2 regions of the Streptomyces sp. NPDC051105 genome follow, and region 1 is predicted to be linked to the other one. Evidence: riboswitches for the same ligand, from Rfam matches in the RefSeq annotation. Region 1 holds a riboswitch; the other holds the start of a gene.
The links. A riboswitch is a leader RNA that binds a small molecule or an ion and turns the genes downstream of it on or off. The one in region 1 is predicted to bind S-adenosylmethionine.
Positions count from the first base shown of each region.

Region 2: linked by a shared signal. The riboswitch ahead of AB0N16_RS10945 (aminotransferase class V-fold PLP-dependent enzyme) and the one ahead of thrC (threonine synthase) in region 1 are both predicted to bind S-adenosylmethionine.

Region 1 covers NZ_JBFBBR010000009.1:180,470-188,222, forward strand. Annotated here, with positions in the region: gene AB0N16_RS23330 (ROK family protein) at 1-290, opposite strand, end outside; gene AB0N16_RS23335 (extracellular solute-binding protein) at 420-1,682, shown strand; gene AB0N16_RS23340 (DUF3263 domain-containing protein) at 1,700-1,933, shown strand; gene otsB (trehalose-phosphatase) at 2,029-2,880, shown strand; gene AB0N16_RS23350 (trehalose-6-phosphate synthase) at 2,966-4,390, opposite strand; gene AB0N16_RS23355 (glucosyl-3-phosphoglycerate synthase) at 4,473-5,417, opposite strand; SAM riboswitch class I at 5,575-5,737, shown strand; gene thrC (threonine synthase) at 5,756-7,042, shown strand; gene AB0N16_RS23365 (MoaD/ThiS family protein) at 7,089-7,364, shown strand.
Region 2 covers NZ_JBFBBR010000004.1:25,436-33,188, reverse strand. Annotated here, with positions in the region: gene AB0N16_RS10955 (cytochrome bc complex cytochrome b subunit) at 1-1,575, shown strand, start outside; gene trpD (anthranilate phosphoribosyltransferase) at 1,708-2,772, shown strand; SAM riboswitch class IV at 3,046-3,162, shown strand; gene AB0N16_RS10945 (aminotransferase class V-fold PLP-dependent enzyme) at 3,323-4,687, shown strand; gene AB0N16_RS10940 (hypothetical protein) at 4,829-5,494, shown strand; gene AB0N16_RS10935 (Lrp/AsnC ligand binding domain-containing protein) at 5,533-5,814, opposite strand; gene AB0N16_RS10930 (rhomboid family intramembrane serine protease) at 5,811-6,545, opposite strand; gene AB0N16_RS10925 (hypothetical protein) at 6,698-6,937, shown strand; gene AB0N16_RS10920 (NYN domain-containing protein) at 6,978-7,753, shown strand, end outside.

The DNA of each region.
Region 1 (7,753 bases):
CGCAGGGGTACGTCGCGCCAGCCGAGGTTGGCCGCGTAGACGGCGACGCCGTTCGGCTCGTCGACTATGCCGGGTACGGCGAGGCCGGCCGCGGCCGCACTCTCGCCGAAGTGCTTCTCGCCGTACGCGTACAGGTCGGCGGCGAAGTCGAGGATGGCGGCGACGACGGCTTCGGGGCCGCGGTCGCGGCCGGTCGACCGGCGGTCCTGGTGGAGCAGCTCGCCGTCCGGCCCGACCAGTGCGGCCTTCATTCCGGTGCCGCCCACGTCCAGGGCGATGACATGTCTCACGGGAACAGTGTGGCCCGCCGACCCGTAAGAGGTCTAGTCCACTTGCGTGGTGTAGACCTTATGGGTCCACATATTGAACGGCGAGACAGTTAGACAGGGGCAGTACACGTGCGGCGGCGTAGGGCAGGAATGATCGCGGTGGTGTCCGCAACGGGCATGACGGCGGTCCTCGGTGGCTGTGGGACGACCGGATCCTCGGACGTCACCCTCAGACTCGTCGCAGCCGACTACGGAGACTCCGCGGCCAACAGCTCCCAGAAGTACTGGGACCGGCTGGCCAGGGCGTACGAGGCCAAGCACTCCGACGTGAAGGTCGACGTCACCGTCTACTCGTGGAACGACGTCGACCGCAAGGTCAAGGACATGGTCGCCGCCGGCAAGGCCCCCGACCTGGCGCAGATCGGCTCGTACGCCGACTACGCGGCCGCCGGCAAGCTGTACGAGGCCGGGGAGCTGCTCTCCATCCCGGTGCAGGCCGACTTCCCCTCCCAGCTCGCCGAGGCGGGCCAGTGGAACCACGCGCAGTACGGCATTCCTTTCGCCGCGTCTACGCGCGTCCTCTTCTACAACAAGACCCTCTTCAGCGAGGCCGGCATCACCCCGCCCACCACCTGGAAGGAGCTGGCGGCCGACGCGGAGGTGCTCAAGGCACACGGGGTGAAGTACCCGTACGCGCTGCCGCTCGGCCCCGAGGAGGCGCAGGCGGAGACCATGCAGTGGCTGCTCAGTGGCGGCAGCGGCTACACCGACGACATCGGCACGTACACGATCAACTCCGATCAGAACATCGACACCTTCACCTGGCTCAAGGACGAGCTGGTGGGCAAGGGCCTGACCGGACCGACGGCGCCGGGCAAGCTGAACCGCGCGACGGCGTTCGCCGCGTTCGCCGACGGCCAGGTCGGCATGCTCAACGGCCACCCCACGCTCATCAAGCAGGCCGAGAAGAAGGGCGTGAAGTTCGGCACGGTCCCGATGCCGGCCCGCGCCGGCCAGGCCGTCACCACCGCTTCCATGGGCGTCACCGACTGGATGGCGGCGTTCCGGCAGAACGGCCACGCGGACCAGGTCGGCGACTTCCTCGACTACGTCTACAGCGAGAAGAACGTCCTCGACTTCTCCCGCGAGTACGGTCTGCTGCCGGTCACCACGTCCGCGTCCCAGACGATGACCGACTCCCCGCAGGCCCAGGACAAGCAGCTCCTCCCCTTCCTGGAACAGCTGCCGACCTCCGAGCTGTACCCGGCCGGCAAGACCTCCTGGGCCGCGATCAGCGCCGCCGTCAAGAAGCAGATAGGGAGCGCGGTCACGCCGACCGGCGACCCGACCGCGGTGCTCACCCGGCTCCAGTCCGAGGCGGCTGCGGCCGACAGCCGTACGACGACGGGCTGAGCGTTACGGTTCTCGGCATGGACCGGCAAGAACTGGGCGCACGCGAGCAGGCGATCCTCGCCCTGGAACGCCGGGGCTTTCCGAGCCCCGGCGCGAAGGAACGGGCGATCCGCGAGGAACTGGACCTGGCACCGGTCCGCTACTACCAGCTCCTCAACGCCCTCCTCGACGACGAGCGGGCGCTGGCGCATGACCCGGTGACGGTGAACAGGCTGCGGAGGGTGCGGGACGCGCGGCGAATGGATCGCTGAGGCCGGGGGAGTGTGCGGGCCGGTGGGGGCCGAGCGCGCAGTTCCCCGCGCCCCTTGGGGCGCGCTGCCCCGGGCGTCGCCGATAGGGTCGCCCTATGGGTACGCATCCGACGGACAATCCTCTGCCTTCGCCTCGCACCCCCGCTGGTCGCGAAGGGCTCGAGGCCCTGCTCTCGCAGCCCCGCTCCGCGCTCGTCGGCCTCGACTTCGACGGGACGCTCGCGCCGATCGTCGCCGACCCCGAGCAGGCGCGGGCTCATCCGGACGCCGTACCGGCCCTGGCCGCCCTCGCGCCGAAGGTGGCCGCCGTCGCCGTCATCACCGGCCGTCCCGCCGAGATCGCCGTCCGCTACGGCGGTTTCGCCGGCGTCCCCGGCCTGGACCACCTCGTCGTCCTCGGCCACTACGGTGCCGAACGCTGGGACGCGGCGACCGGCGAGATCACCGCGCCCCCGCCGCACCCCGGCATCGCCGCAGTCCGCGCCGAACTCCCGGCCGTCCTCGCCGGCGCGGGGGTGCACGGCGCCTGGATCGAGGACAAGGGCCACGCCGTGGCCGTCCACACCCGCCGGGCCGACGACCCCCAGGCCGCCTTCGAGTCCCTCCGCGCGCCCCTGACCGACCTGGCCACCCGCCACGCCCTGATCGTCGAACCGGGCCGCCTGGTCCTGGAACTGCGCCCGCCGGGCATGGACAAGGGCGTGGCGCTGCGCGAGTACGCGCGGGAGATCGGCGCGGGCGCGGTCCTCTACGCGGGCGACGACCTGGGCGACATCCCGGCCTTCGCAGCCGTGGAGAAGCTCCGCGCGGAGGGCGTCCCGGGCCTGTTGGTATGCAGCGGCAGCGAGGAGGTCACCGAGCTCGCGGAGCGGGCCGACCTGGTGGTCGACGGCCCGGAGGAAGTCGTACGGCTACTGAAGACCCTGGCTGAGCTGAGCGCCCCGTAAGGGGCGCGGGGCTGTAATCCATATGCGGCTCCGCCGCGTGGGCGCGACCAGCCCCCACCGGACCCGCACCCGACATCGAACGGCGCTACCCCTCCAACGCCCTCAACTGCTCAAGAAACCAGGCCGCCGGCGGCAACGCCGTAGCCGCCGCGGCCAGCCGCTTGCACCGCTCGGCCCGCTCCGCCCCCGGCAGACTCAGCGCCTCGTGCAGGGCGCGGGCCGTCCCTCCGATGTCATACGGGTTCACGACGATGGCGTCCTCGCCCAGCTCCTCGTACGCCCCCGCCTCCCGCGACAGCACCAGCACGCACCCCTCGTCCGAGACCACCGGGATCTCCTTGGCGACCAGGTTCATGCCGTCCCGGATCGGGTTCACCAACGCCACGTCGGCCAGCCGGTAGGCCGCCAGCGAGCGGGCGAAGTCGTCCTTGACGTGGAGGACCACCGGCGTCCAACCCGCCGTCCCGTACGCCGAGTTGATCTCGTCCGCGACCCGCTGCACCTCGGCCGTGTAGGCGCGGTACACCGCGAGGTCCTGCCGTGACGGATACGCGAACGCGACGTGCACCACCCGCTCCCGCCACTCGGGGTGGTCGTCGAGCAGCTGCCGATACGCCAGCAGCCCCCGCACGATGTTCTTCGACAGCTCGGTCCGGTCCACCCGGACGATCGTCCTGCGGCCCTCGCCGATCTCCTCCCGCAGCGCCCGCATCCGTTCGTCCACGTCCGGCTGGTGCGACCGCTTCCGCAGGAACTCCGCGTCGGCGCCCAGCCCGTGCACCCCGATCCGGGTCTCCCCGGCCGCCGGGATCCCCGGGCCCAGCACCGCATGACAGCAGGCCACGAACGCGTCCGCCCACCGCCGGGTCAGGAACGCCGCGTGATCGGCGCCCAGGATCCCGCCGAGCAGTTCCGCCGCGATGTCGTCGGGGAGCAGCCGGAAGTAGTCCGGCGGCGCCCACGGGGTGTGGGAGAAATGGCCGATACGGAGATCCGGCCGCAGCCGGCGCAGCATCCGCGGGGCCAGCGCCAGGTGGTAGTCCTGGATGACGACCACCGCACCGGGGCCCGCCTCCTGCGCCAGCGCCTCCGCGAACGCCTGGTTGTAGGCCTGGTACGACGCCCACTGCCGCCGGAACTCCGCGTCGAAGACCGGCTCCAGCGGGGTCTGGTAGAGCATGTGGTGGACGAACCAGAGCACCGAGTTCGCGATGCCGTTGTACGCGTCCGAGAACACGTCCGGGTCGATGTCGAGCATCCGGACCTGCTGCCCGCCGCTGTCCCCGGCCGGCAGCCGGCCGCCGTCGGCCCGCCGTACCGCCTCCCGGTCGCCGTCGCTCAGGGCCGCGCACACCCACACCGCGTTCGCGTCCGGCCCGATGGCCGACAGCCCCGAGACCAGGCCGCCGCCGCCCCGTTTGGCGTGCAGCGCACCGCCTTCGCCCACTTCATACGAAACCGGGCCGCGATTGGACGCGACCAGCACCTCAGCACTGCCGGTGGAAGCCATACGCCACAACCTAGCCCGGCCCGGAAACGCTCAAACGTACGGCTCCGCCCGACGCGCCGCCGTATACCGCCGTACGACGAAGTCACGCCACCCGGCGCTCGGCGTACTCGGCGATCTCCGCCATCGGTGGCCGTTCCTCGGTGTCCACGGAGTAGGTGCGCGGCTCGAAGCCGTCCTCGCCCCGTTCGAACTGGGTCAGGGCGGGCCGGATCAGATGCCCGCGGGCCAGCCGAAGCTGCGCGGTGCGGTAGATCGCGGCGGACATCCGGCCGAGGGCCTGGCCGTCCTGGTGGCGGTGTTTGCGGACCCCCACGTCGACCTGGGCGAGGGCGTCCAGGCCGACCAGGTGCAGGGCGTCGACCAGCATGCCCAGCTCCACGCCGTAGCCGACCGGGAAGGGGAGCTGTTCGAGGAGCGAGCGGCGGGCCGCGTACTCGCCGCCGAGCGGCTGGACGAACCCGGCCAGCTGCGGCCAGTGCATGTTCAGCAGCGGGCGGGCCATCAGTTCGGTGACCCGGCCGCCCTGTCCGGCCGAGCCGGCGAGCGGGCGGTCGTACATCGCCTTGACGAGGTCCACGTCCGGGTCGGTCAGCAGCGGGCCGACGATCCCGGTGACGAAGTCGGAGGAGAACTCCCTCAGGTCGGCGTCGACGAAGCAGACGATGTCGCCGGTGGTGACGAGGAGGGAGCGCCAGAGCACTTCGCCCTTGCCGGGGACGGCGGGGATGCGCGGCAGGATCGTGTCGCGGTGCACGACCCGGGCGCCGGCCGCCGCGGCCACCGCCGCCGTACGGTCGGTGGAACCGGAGTCGACGACCACGATCTCGTCGACGAGCGGCACCTGCCGCATGAGGTCGTGACGGATGATCGCGACGATGTCGCCGACGGTCGCCTCCTCGTTGAGCGCGGGCAGCACGACGGAGACGGACTGCCCGGTGCGCTGCTTGGCGGCGAGTATGCGGTGCAACGGGCGATCGTTCATGGACCAGGAGCGGGTGGCCAGCCAGCACTCGACTTCTTCCAGCACAGTCAGCGGCTCCTCACTGTCACGGTCACACTGCGAGGTGTGATCCATCTCGCGGTTCGGACGACTCTCTCAACTGTCCTGGCCTTCGGTTACAGTCTTGAACAACGCCGATGACCATCGCATGTCCTGGGGTCACCGGCCGTTGACAACCGCATACCGCTCATCCAGAGGGGCAGAGGGATACGGCCCGATGAAGCCCCGGCAACCCTCCAGTCGGTTACTCGTGGATCGCTGATCACTGTCGATCACTCGCGAGGCTCCCGGCTAGGGAAGGTGCCAAATCCGTCTCACGGCGAGATGCGTCGTGAGGAAGATGAGGAGAAAGGGCCTCGCCTCACATGGCTGTGCAGACTGCTGCGACCACCACCGACTCCACGACCGTCGACCTCGGTCCCGCCACTGCCCTGAGCTGCCGCGAGTGCGGCCACCGCGTGCCGCTCGGCCCGGTGTTCGCCTGCGAGGAGTGTTTCGGCCCGCTCGAAATCGCGTACGACTTCTCGGCCTACGACACCGAGGAGCTGCGGAAGCGGATCGAAGCGGGTCCCGCGAACATCTGGCGCTACGCGCCGCTGCTGCCCGTCCCCGCGGACGTGGCGACCAAGCCGAACATCAACCCGGGCTGGACCAAGCTCGTCCAGGCCGACAACCTGGCGAAGGAGCTGGGCGTCACCGGCGGCCTGTACGTCAAGGACGATTCCGGCAACCCGACGCACTCCTTCAAGGACCGGGTCGTCGCCCAGGCCGTCGAGGCCGCGCGCGCCTTCGGCTACACCACGCTCTCCTGCTCCTCGACCGGCAACCTCGCCGGCGCGGTCGGCGCCGCCGCCGCCCGGGCCGGCTTCCGCTCCTGCGTGTTCATCCCGCACGACCTGGAGCAGGGCAAGATCGTCATGGCCGCGATCTACGGTGGCGAGCTCGTCGGCATCGAGGGCAACTACGACGACGTGAACCGTTTCTGCTCCGAGCTGATCGGTGACTCGGCCGGCGAGGGCTGGGGCTTCGTCAACGTCAACCTGCGGCCGTACTACGCGGAGGGCTCCAAGACCCTGGCGTACGAGATCTGCGAGCAGCTCGGCTGGCGGATCCCCGACCAGCTGGTCGTCCCGATCGCCTCCGGCTCGCAGCTCACGAAGATCGACAAGGGGCTGCAGGAGCTGATCAAGCTCGGGCTCGTCGAGGACAAGCCGTACAAGATCTTCGGCGCGCAGGCCGAGGGATGCTCGCCGGTGTCGGTGGCCTACAAGGCGGGCCACGACGTGGTGCGACCGCAGAAGCCGAACACCATCGCCAAGTCGCTGGCCATCGGCAACCCGGCCGACGGGCCGTACGTCCTGGACATCGCGCGCCGTACCGGCGGTGCGGTGGAGGACGTCACCGACGAGCAGGTGGTCGACGCGATCAAGCTGCTCGCGCGGACCGAGGGAATCTTCGCGGAGACCGCGGGCGGGGTGACGGTCGGAGTCACCAGGAAGCTCATCGAGAGTGGGCTGATCGATCCGGCGAAGTCGATCGTCGTACTCAACACGGGTGACGGACTGAAGACGCTGGACGCCGTGGCGGGCACCGGGCTCACGGCGACCATTCGCCCGAATCTCGAGTCTTTCCGCGAGGCCGGGCTCGCCTGAGTCAGCTGTAAGAAACCAGGGCGTTGCCCCGATCGGAGGTTCAAACGTGAGCGTCACCGTTCGCATCCCCACCATCCTGCGCACCTACACCGGTGGTCAGGCCGAAGTCAGCGCCGAAGGCGGCACCCTCGGCGAGGTCATCTCCGACCTGGAGAAGAACCACACCGGGATCGCCGCCCGCGTTCTCGACGACGAGGGCAAACTGCGCCGGTTCGTGAATGTGTACGTCAATGACGACGACGTGCGGTTCGAGCAGGGACTGGAGACGGCCACCCCGGACGGCGCCGGCGTCTCCATCATCCCGGCCGTGGCCGGCGGCTGACCTGCTGACAGGCTGATCGAATGACCGAACATTACCTTCGGTAACGCCGATCACTCACTGTTCATTGGATTGCCCCTTCCGTGAGAGAAGCGGAGGGGGCAATTCTGTGTGGTTGAGCGCGGTACAGTTGGGGAATGCGGCCCCGATCTCCAGGTCGGAAGCCCCGTATTCGATACCGCTGACCCGACAAGAAGTAGCCAAAGTGTGTGGGTTATATGCGGCTTTTGCGGCTTTTATGGGGCCCGACTTGCCCTGAATTCGGCCGAATTCTTGCTACATTCCGGACCCTTCCCGTCCAGAATTCTCGTCCGATTGACCTGTTGCAGACGGCAGTTGGACAGATACATTCAGCCGCGGTCGACGCGTTCCGGCGCACGCCCCCAAACCTG
Region 2 (7,753 bases), on a different contig from region 1:
GCCGACTGGGCCGACGGACGGCTCGGGATCTACTCCCTGGCCAAGTCCAACATGCGCAAGATCTTCCCCGACCACTGGTCGTTCATGTTGGGCGAAGTGTGCATGTACAGCTTCATCATCATCATCCTGACGGGTGTGTATCTGACGCTGTTCTTCCACCCGTCGATGAACGAGGTGGCGTACCACGGCAGCTACGTCCCGCTCCAGGGACAGCTGATGTCCGAGGCGTTCAACTCGACCCTGCACATCTCCTTCGACGTGCGCGGTGGCCTGCTCATCCGGCAGATCCACCACTGGGCCGCGCTGATCTTCCTCGCCGGCATGTTCGTGCACATGATGCGCGTGTTCTTCACCGGCGCGTTCCGCAAGCCGCGTGAGATCAACTGGCTGTTCGGCTTCCTGCTGTTCGTCCTGGGCATGTTCACCGGCTTCACCGGTTACTCGCTCCCGGACGACCTGCTCTCCGGCACCGGTGTCCGCTTCACCGAGGGCGCCATCCTGTCGATGCCGATCGTCGGCACGTACATCTCGTACTTCCTCTTCGGCGGCGAGTTCCCCGGCCACGACTTCGTGGGGCGGTTCTACTCGATCCACATCCTGCTGCTGCCGGGCATCATGCTCGGCCTGATGGTGGGCCACCTGATCCTGGTCTTCTACCACAAGCACACGCAGTTCGCGGGTCCCGGAAAGTCCGAGAAGAACGTCGTCGGCATGCCGCTGCTGCCGGTCTACATGGCCAAGGCCGGAGGCTTCTTCTTCCTGGTCTTCGGTGTCATCGCGGCCATCGCGGCGACCACCCAGATCAACCCGATCTGGGCCATGGGCCCCTACCGTCCGGACCAGGTGTCCACCGGCGCCCAGCCCGACTGGTACATGGGCTTCGCCGAGGGTCTGATCCGTTACATGCCGGGCTGGGAGATCAACTTCTGGGGCCACACCCTGGTCCTGGGCGTCTTCATCCCGCTGGTCCTGTTCGGTCTGGTGCTGGGCGTGATCGCGGTCTACCCGTTCATCGAGTCCTGGGTCACCGGCGACAAGAGCGAGCACCACATCCTGGACCGCCCGCGCAACGCCCCGACCCGCACCGCCTTCGGTGTCGCCTGGGTGACGGTGTACATGGTGGGCCTGGTCGGTGGTGGCAACGACCTCTTCGCCACCCACTTCCACCTGTCGATCAACGACGTGACCTGGTTCGTCCGGATCTTCTTCTTCGCCGGACCGGTGATCGCGTTCATCGTCACCAAGCGGATCTGCCTCGGCCTGCAGCGCCGGGACCGCGAGAAGGTGCTGCACGGCCGCGAGACCGGCATCATCAAGCGGCTGCCGCACGGTGAGTTCATCGAGGTGCACGAGCCGCTCAGCCAGGAGCAGCTGCACACCCTCACGGCCCACCACCAGTACGAGCCGGCCCAGGTCGGCGCGGCGGTGGACGAGAACGGTGTCGAGCGCAAGATCAAGGGGTCCGAGAAGCTCCGCGCCAAGCTGAGCAGCGCCTACTACGGCGAGGACAACCAGATCCCGAAGCCCACCGTCGAGGAGTACAAGGAGATCACGAGCGGCCACGGCCACCACTGATCGACCGCGTCGCCACGCCACGGTCGAAGGGCCCCCGTCCGACGTACGGACGGGGGCCCTTCGCCGTGTCCCGGGCTGGATAGGGTAAGCCGTGAAACCTTCATTTCGTGTACGACGAGCAGGAGCGGCCTTATGAGCGCTGTGACCCCCGCTGGAGGCGACACCGCGGCGGGCTGTTCCTGGCCCGAGGTACTGAACGCGTTGCTGTACGGCCAGGACCAGAGCGCCGACGCGACGGCCTGGGCGATGGACCAGATCATGCGCGGCCAGGCGACGGACGCGCAGATCGCCGGGTTCGTGGTGGCCCTCAGGGCCAAGGGGGAGACCGTCGAGGAGATCAACGGTCTCGTCCGCACGATGTACGAGCACGCCAACGTCATCGAGGTACCGGGCCGCACGGTCGACATCGTCGGCACCGGCGGTGACGGCGCCAAGACGGTGAACATCTCCACGATGTCGGCGCTGGTGGTGGCCGGCACCGGGGCGAAGGTCGTCAAGCACGGCAACCGGGCGGCGTCCTCCGCGTCCGGCGCCTCGGACGTGCTGGAGAAGCTCGGCGTCAACCTCGACCTGACCCCGCAGCGGGTCGCCGAGGTCGCCGAGGAGGCCGGCATCACCTTCTGCTTCGCCGTCAAGTTCCACCCGGCGCTGCGCCATGTGGGCGCGGCCCGCGGCCAGTTGGGCATCCGCACGGTGTTCAACATCCTCGGGCCGCTGACCAACCCCGCGCAGGTGCGGGCCCAGGCGGTCGGCGTCGCGGACCCGCGCATGGCACCGGTCGTCGCGGGCGTCTTCGCGGAGCGCGGCAACTCCTCCCTGGTCTTCCGCGGCGACGACGGCCTCGACGAGCTGACGACCACCGCCACGTCCCACGTCTGGATCGTCCGCGACGGCAAGGTCACCGAGGAGACCTTCGACCCCCGTGACGTCGGCATCGACCTGGTCCCCGTGGAGGCGCTGCGCGGCGGCGACCCGTCGTACAACGCGGAGGTCGCCCGCCGCCTCCTGGACGGTGAGCCGGGCCCGGTACGCGAGGCGGTCCTGCTGAACTCGGCGGCGGCCCTGGTGGCCCTGGACCCCGGCACGGGGACGCTGGCCGAACAGCTCCGGACGGGCATGGACAAGGCGGCGGAGTCCATCGACTCGGGCGCGGCCAAGCGGGCGCTGGAGCGCTGGGCGGCGGCGACGAACAGGTAGGGGCCGCGGTCGGCGGGCTGAGGCGCGGTACGGCACCTCGCCCACTGCCTCAAGGGCGTGGGGGGACCCCCAGCTGCGCCGTCGTGGCTGCTCGCCGTTGCGGCGGAGAGGAAGGTGGGCGGCGGTGCTCCCCCTTGCCGGCCTTCCGCCGCAACGGCGGGCGACCGCACACGGTCCTCCCGGCGGTGCCGGAGCGGCTTCGGACCCTGGCGGTGTTCCGTCATCCGGACAGGAGTTGCGCGTCGGCGATCACTTCACTTAGGTTTCTTTCCAGGTCATGAGTGACAGTCATGAGGCCCCGGCCGACTGTCCGGCAACCCTCCGTCCGTGGCGGGGTGCCCCGGGTGAAGACCAGGTCGTAGGCAGCGAGGTCTACGGCAAGCGCGGACCCCTCGTACGCCAGGGGTCCTGGTCGTCGAGGGAGCCTTCTGTGAGCAAGCGAATGCGATAGGGCGTCGAGCCCCGCCTCCGCGTACCCCTTTCACCTTTCCCGTGCCGTCGACGTACCGTCCGGCCCGGCGATTTCGCTTACCCCTCACAGGAGTTCGCCATGTCTGTCGCCACCGCTGCCGCCGCCCAGTCCGTTTGTGCCCGGCTGCCCGTTCTGGGCCGGGATGTCACCGTCCCGCTCGTCACCGGCGGCGAGGTCACCTACGCCGCCCTCGACTACGCGGCCAGCGCCCCCGCCCTCCAGCGGGTCTGGGACGACGTGGCGGCGTACGCCCCCTACTACGGGAGCGTCCACCGCGGCGCCGGCTACCTCTCCCAGCTGTCGACCGACCTCTTCGAGAACGCCCGGAAGACCGTCGCCGAGTTCCTCGACTGCCGCTCCGACGACCAGCTGATCTTCACCCGCTCCACCACCGACTCCCTCAACCTGCTCGCCGCCGCCGTCCCCGCCGACTGCCAGGTCTTCGTCTTCGAGACCGAGCACCACGCGAGCCTGCTCCCCTGGAAGGACGCCCGGGTCACCTACCTCAACGCGCCCCGCACCCCGCGGCAGGCCGTCGAGACCCTGGAACGCGCCCTCGCCGAGCGCGACCCCCACGGCCCGGCCCTGGTCTGCGTCACCGGCGCGTCCAACGTCACGGGCGAGCTGTGGCCGGTCCGCGAGCTGGCCGCCGCCGCGCACGCGCACGGCGCCCGGATCGTCCTGGACGCCGCCCAGCTGGCCCCGCACCATCCCGTGTCCGTCCGGGACCTGGACGTCGACTGGGTCGCCTTCTCCGGCCACAAGCTGTACGCCCCCTTCGGCTCCGGCGTCCTGGCCGGCCGCGCCGACTGGCTGCAGGCCGCCGAGCCCTACCTCGCGGGCGGCGGCGCGAGCCGCAAGGTCACCCGGCGGGAGGACGGGGGAGTGGCCGTGGAGTGGCACGAGAGCGCCGCGCGCCACGAGGCGGGCTCGCCCAACGTCATCGGCGCCTACTCCATCGCCTCCGCCTGCAAGGCACTCACCGAGGCCGGCTTCGACACGCTGGTCGCCCGCGAGCGGCACCTGATCGAGAAGGTGCGGGCGGGGCTGGCCGAGGTCCCCGAGGTCCGGGTCCTCTCCCTCTTCGGCGACGACGCCCCCCGCGTCGGCGTGATCAGCTTCGTGGTGGACGGCTGGAACAGCTCCCACTTCGCCGCCGCCCTCTCCGCCGAGTACGGCATCGGCGTCCGCGACGGCCTCTTCTGCGCCCACCCGCTGGTCAGGACCCTGCTGGGCTCCGACCCGCAGACCCAGGGCGAGTGCGGGGCGCCGGAGGCGGCACCGGGCGAGAAGTCCCTCAACGCCATCCGGGTGAGCTTCGGGGCGGGCACGCCGGACGAGCACGTGGAGCGCTTCGTCGACGCGGTGCGGGAACTGGTGACCGACGGCGCGAAGTGGTCGTACCGCACGGAGGACGGCCGCTGTGTCCCGGCGGTGAGCTGACCCACCCGCAGGGGTGCCGGCAGGACCACCCCCCGATCCGGTGTCCAGGCCCAGCGACGAGAAGCGTCGTGAACGCCAGGATTCATGTAGTCGGCAACGGGCCGACGGGGAATCCGACACAGGGAACCGGGGGGCACACCCATGAACGAAACCGTCGCGAGGCGCCTGACGGGCCTCGCCTCCCTCACCGCGGCGGCCGCCTTCATCGTCGAGGTACCGCTGTACTTCGTCTACTCCGGTCCGCCGCCGGACTCGAACGTCCTGGCCAGGCTGCTGGTCGGGATCGTCGGGCTGGCGTTCGTGGTCGTGTTCGTGACGGCCTTCCGTGAACTGGTCAAGCGGGTCGACCCGGCCAGTGAATGGATCGGCTCGATGGCCCAGGCGACCGGACTGGTGTACGCGACGATCACGCTGGTCTCCAGCGGACTGGAAGGCGGCGCGGTCATCGCCGCGGACCGTCCGATCGACCCGACCATCGCGGTCAGCGGCACCTACATCCTGTATGGGTCGATCAGCCGCCTGATGCTCGCCCTCTTCCTGGCCGCGGTGGGTCACGGGATCTCCCGTACCCGCCTGCTGCCACGCTGGACCGCCCGGTCCGCCTACGTCCTGGCAGGAGTCAACCTGGCCTTCGTGCCGTCCGTGTTCTTCGGCGACGACCCCGCGCACTTCTACGCGGCGAACGGCTGGGGCACCACCGCCCTGATGGGAGCGATCCTCAGCTACTGGCTGCTCGCCGTGGGCGTCTCGGCCTGCCGCAGTGCCGGACGCCGTGCGCCCGTCGGCTCACCGGCCCTGCGGCACTGACGCCGCCCGGCCTGGCCTGGACAGCCGAACCGCTCGGTTCAGCTGTCCAGGCCGATGGCGAAGGCCGCCTCCAGGTCGTGCTGGGAGTACGTGCGGAACGCGACGTGCGTGTCCGTGCCCTCCACGCCGGGGATCTTGCTGATGGAGCCGGGGATGACCTCGGCGAGGTCCTCGTGCTGCTTCACCCGGACCATGGCGATCAGGTCGTAGGTACCGGTGACGGAGAAGACCTCGCTGACGCTGTCCAGCGCGGCGATCTGTTCCGCGATCTCGGGGATCCGGTCCACGCTGGTCTTGATGAGGACGATCGCGGTGATCACGGCTGGTTCTCTCCCTCGGGTGCCGGAGCTGGGGCGGCCTTCACTTTAGTCCCACGGCCGTACCGCACCCACGCGTAGCCGAGGCCGAGTCCGAAGCCGACCAGGTGGGCGAGGTAGGCCACGCCGGGGCCGGAGGGGGCCTGGTCCAGGGCGAGCCACTGCAGGGCGGCCCAGAAGGGCAGCACCACCCAGGCCGGCAACCGGAGCGGAAGGAAGAAGAGGAACGGCAGAAGACTGGTCACGCGGGCGCTGGGGAACAGGTACAGGAACGCTCCGAGGACTGCCGAGATCGCCCCGGACGCCCCCACCAGCGACTGCTGGGACGTGGCGTTGGCGGCCGCGTAGCCGAGCAGTGCGAGGTAGCCGCAGCCGATGTAGAAGAGCGTGAACTCCACGCGGCCCATCCGCTCCTCGGCCATCGCCCCGAAGACGAAGAGGAAGAGCATGTTGCCGAGCAGGTGCACCCAGCTGCCGTGGATGAACAGCGCCGTGGCCGGGGTGAGCACCTCCCGCGCCGGACCGTCGAACAGGTCGGCGGGCACCACCCCCCAGCGCCGGAAGTACGCGCGCTGGGCGGCCGCCAGGGCGTCCCCGGTGCCGTAGGACGGGGTGAAGCCGGACGCCGGGCCGAGCACGAAGATCAGGCAGCAGACGGCGATCAGGGTGTACGTCATGGGCGCCGACGTGCCCCGCAGGGTCCGGACGGCCGTCGTGTTCCAGTTGCCGATCATGGACATAGAGCATGGCGTAATGGGATGCACTGGTGCAGATCGCCTCGCCGCCGCGGACAGGGCGGCGTCGAGTACTCGCCAGGCCGTAGGGTAACGAGCCACACGCGTCGGGACGGCGCGTCACGGACACTAGAAGGAAGCGAACAGCCACGATGACGGTTCCCCTGCCGACTGCCACGACGCGGTGGCGCTGCACCCTCTGCGGCAACCTGACGCGCTTCGACGTGACCCGCTCGTCGAAGGTCGTGGAGTACGTGCACCTCGACCTGGCCGGTGAGCCCAAGGTCGAGGAGCGCGAGGTGGTCAGTGAGACCATCGAGTCGGTGCGCTGCCGCTGGTGCAACGCGGTGGACCAGGTGGAACTCGTGGACAGGCCGGGTGCCGACTCCTGAGACCGGGAGGCGGCCGCGCACAGGTGATGGGGTGTGACGGATGGTGGAGACCACAGGCGGGGGGCCGGGCGACGGCACCGCCGAGGTGCTTGACCGTCCGCTGCCCGACGGCGTGCGACGGCGTGTCGTACAGATCGTGTCGGACGGCTTCGGTGGGCTGACCATCGCCGAACTGCCCGCCCAGCTGCGGCAGTACGCCCGTTTCGCCCCGAATCGACGCGCCAAGTTCGCCGGGAACGCCATGGCGACGGCGCTGGAGACGGACACCCTCTTCCGGCAGCGGATCGGGGAGAAGCTCAGAGAGGCCCAGCCGGAACTCGCCGGCGCCCTCGACTCCGGTTCCCCGCCCCCGGCCGCGGACCCGCTCGATGTGGCGGCCGCGGCCTACGTACTGCGCCCCACGGGCTGGGTGAAGCTGGTGGCGGCGGCCGGCGAGGAGGCCCAGCGGGCCGACGCCGAGCGGGCCGACGAGGAGAGCCGGGCCGAGCTGGAGCGGCTGCGCGAGGAGCTGGACCGGGCCCGGGGGCAGACCCGTGCCGAGACGGAGCGGCTGCGCGCCGAACTGGACGCGGCGAAGAGGGAAGCGGAATCGCTTCACCGTAAGCTGCGCGCGGCCCTCAGTGACGTCAAGCGCGGTGAGGCCGCGCTGCGCAAGTTGCAGGGCGAGATGGAGTCGGCGCGCACCGAGGGGCAGGCCCAGCTGTCCGCCGCCGAGAGCGAGGGGCGTCGGCTCAAGGCCCGGCTCGGCGAGGTCGAGGCCGCCCTGGAGGCCAGCCGCCGGGCCGCCCGCGAGGGGCGCAGCGTAGAGGACATGAG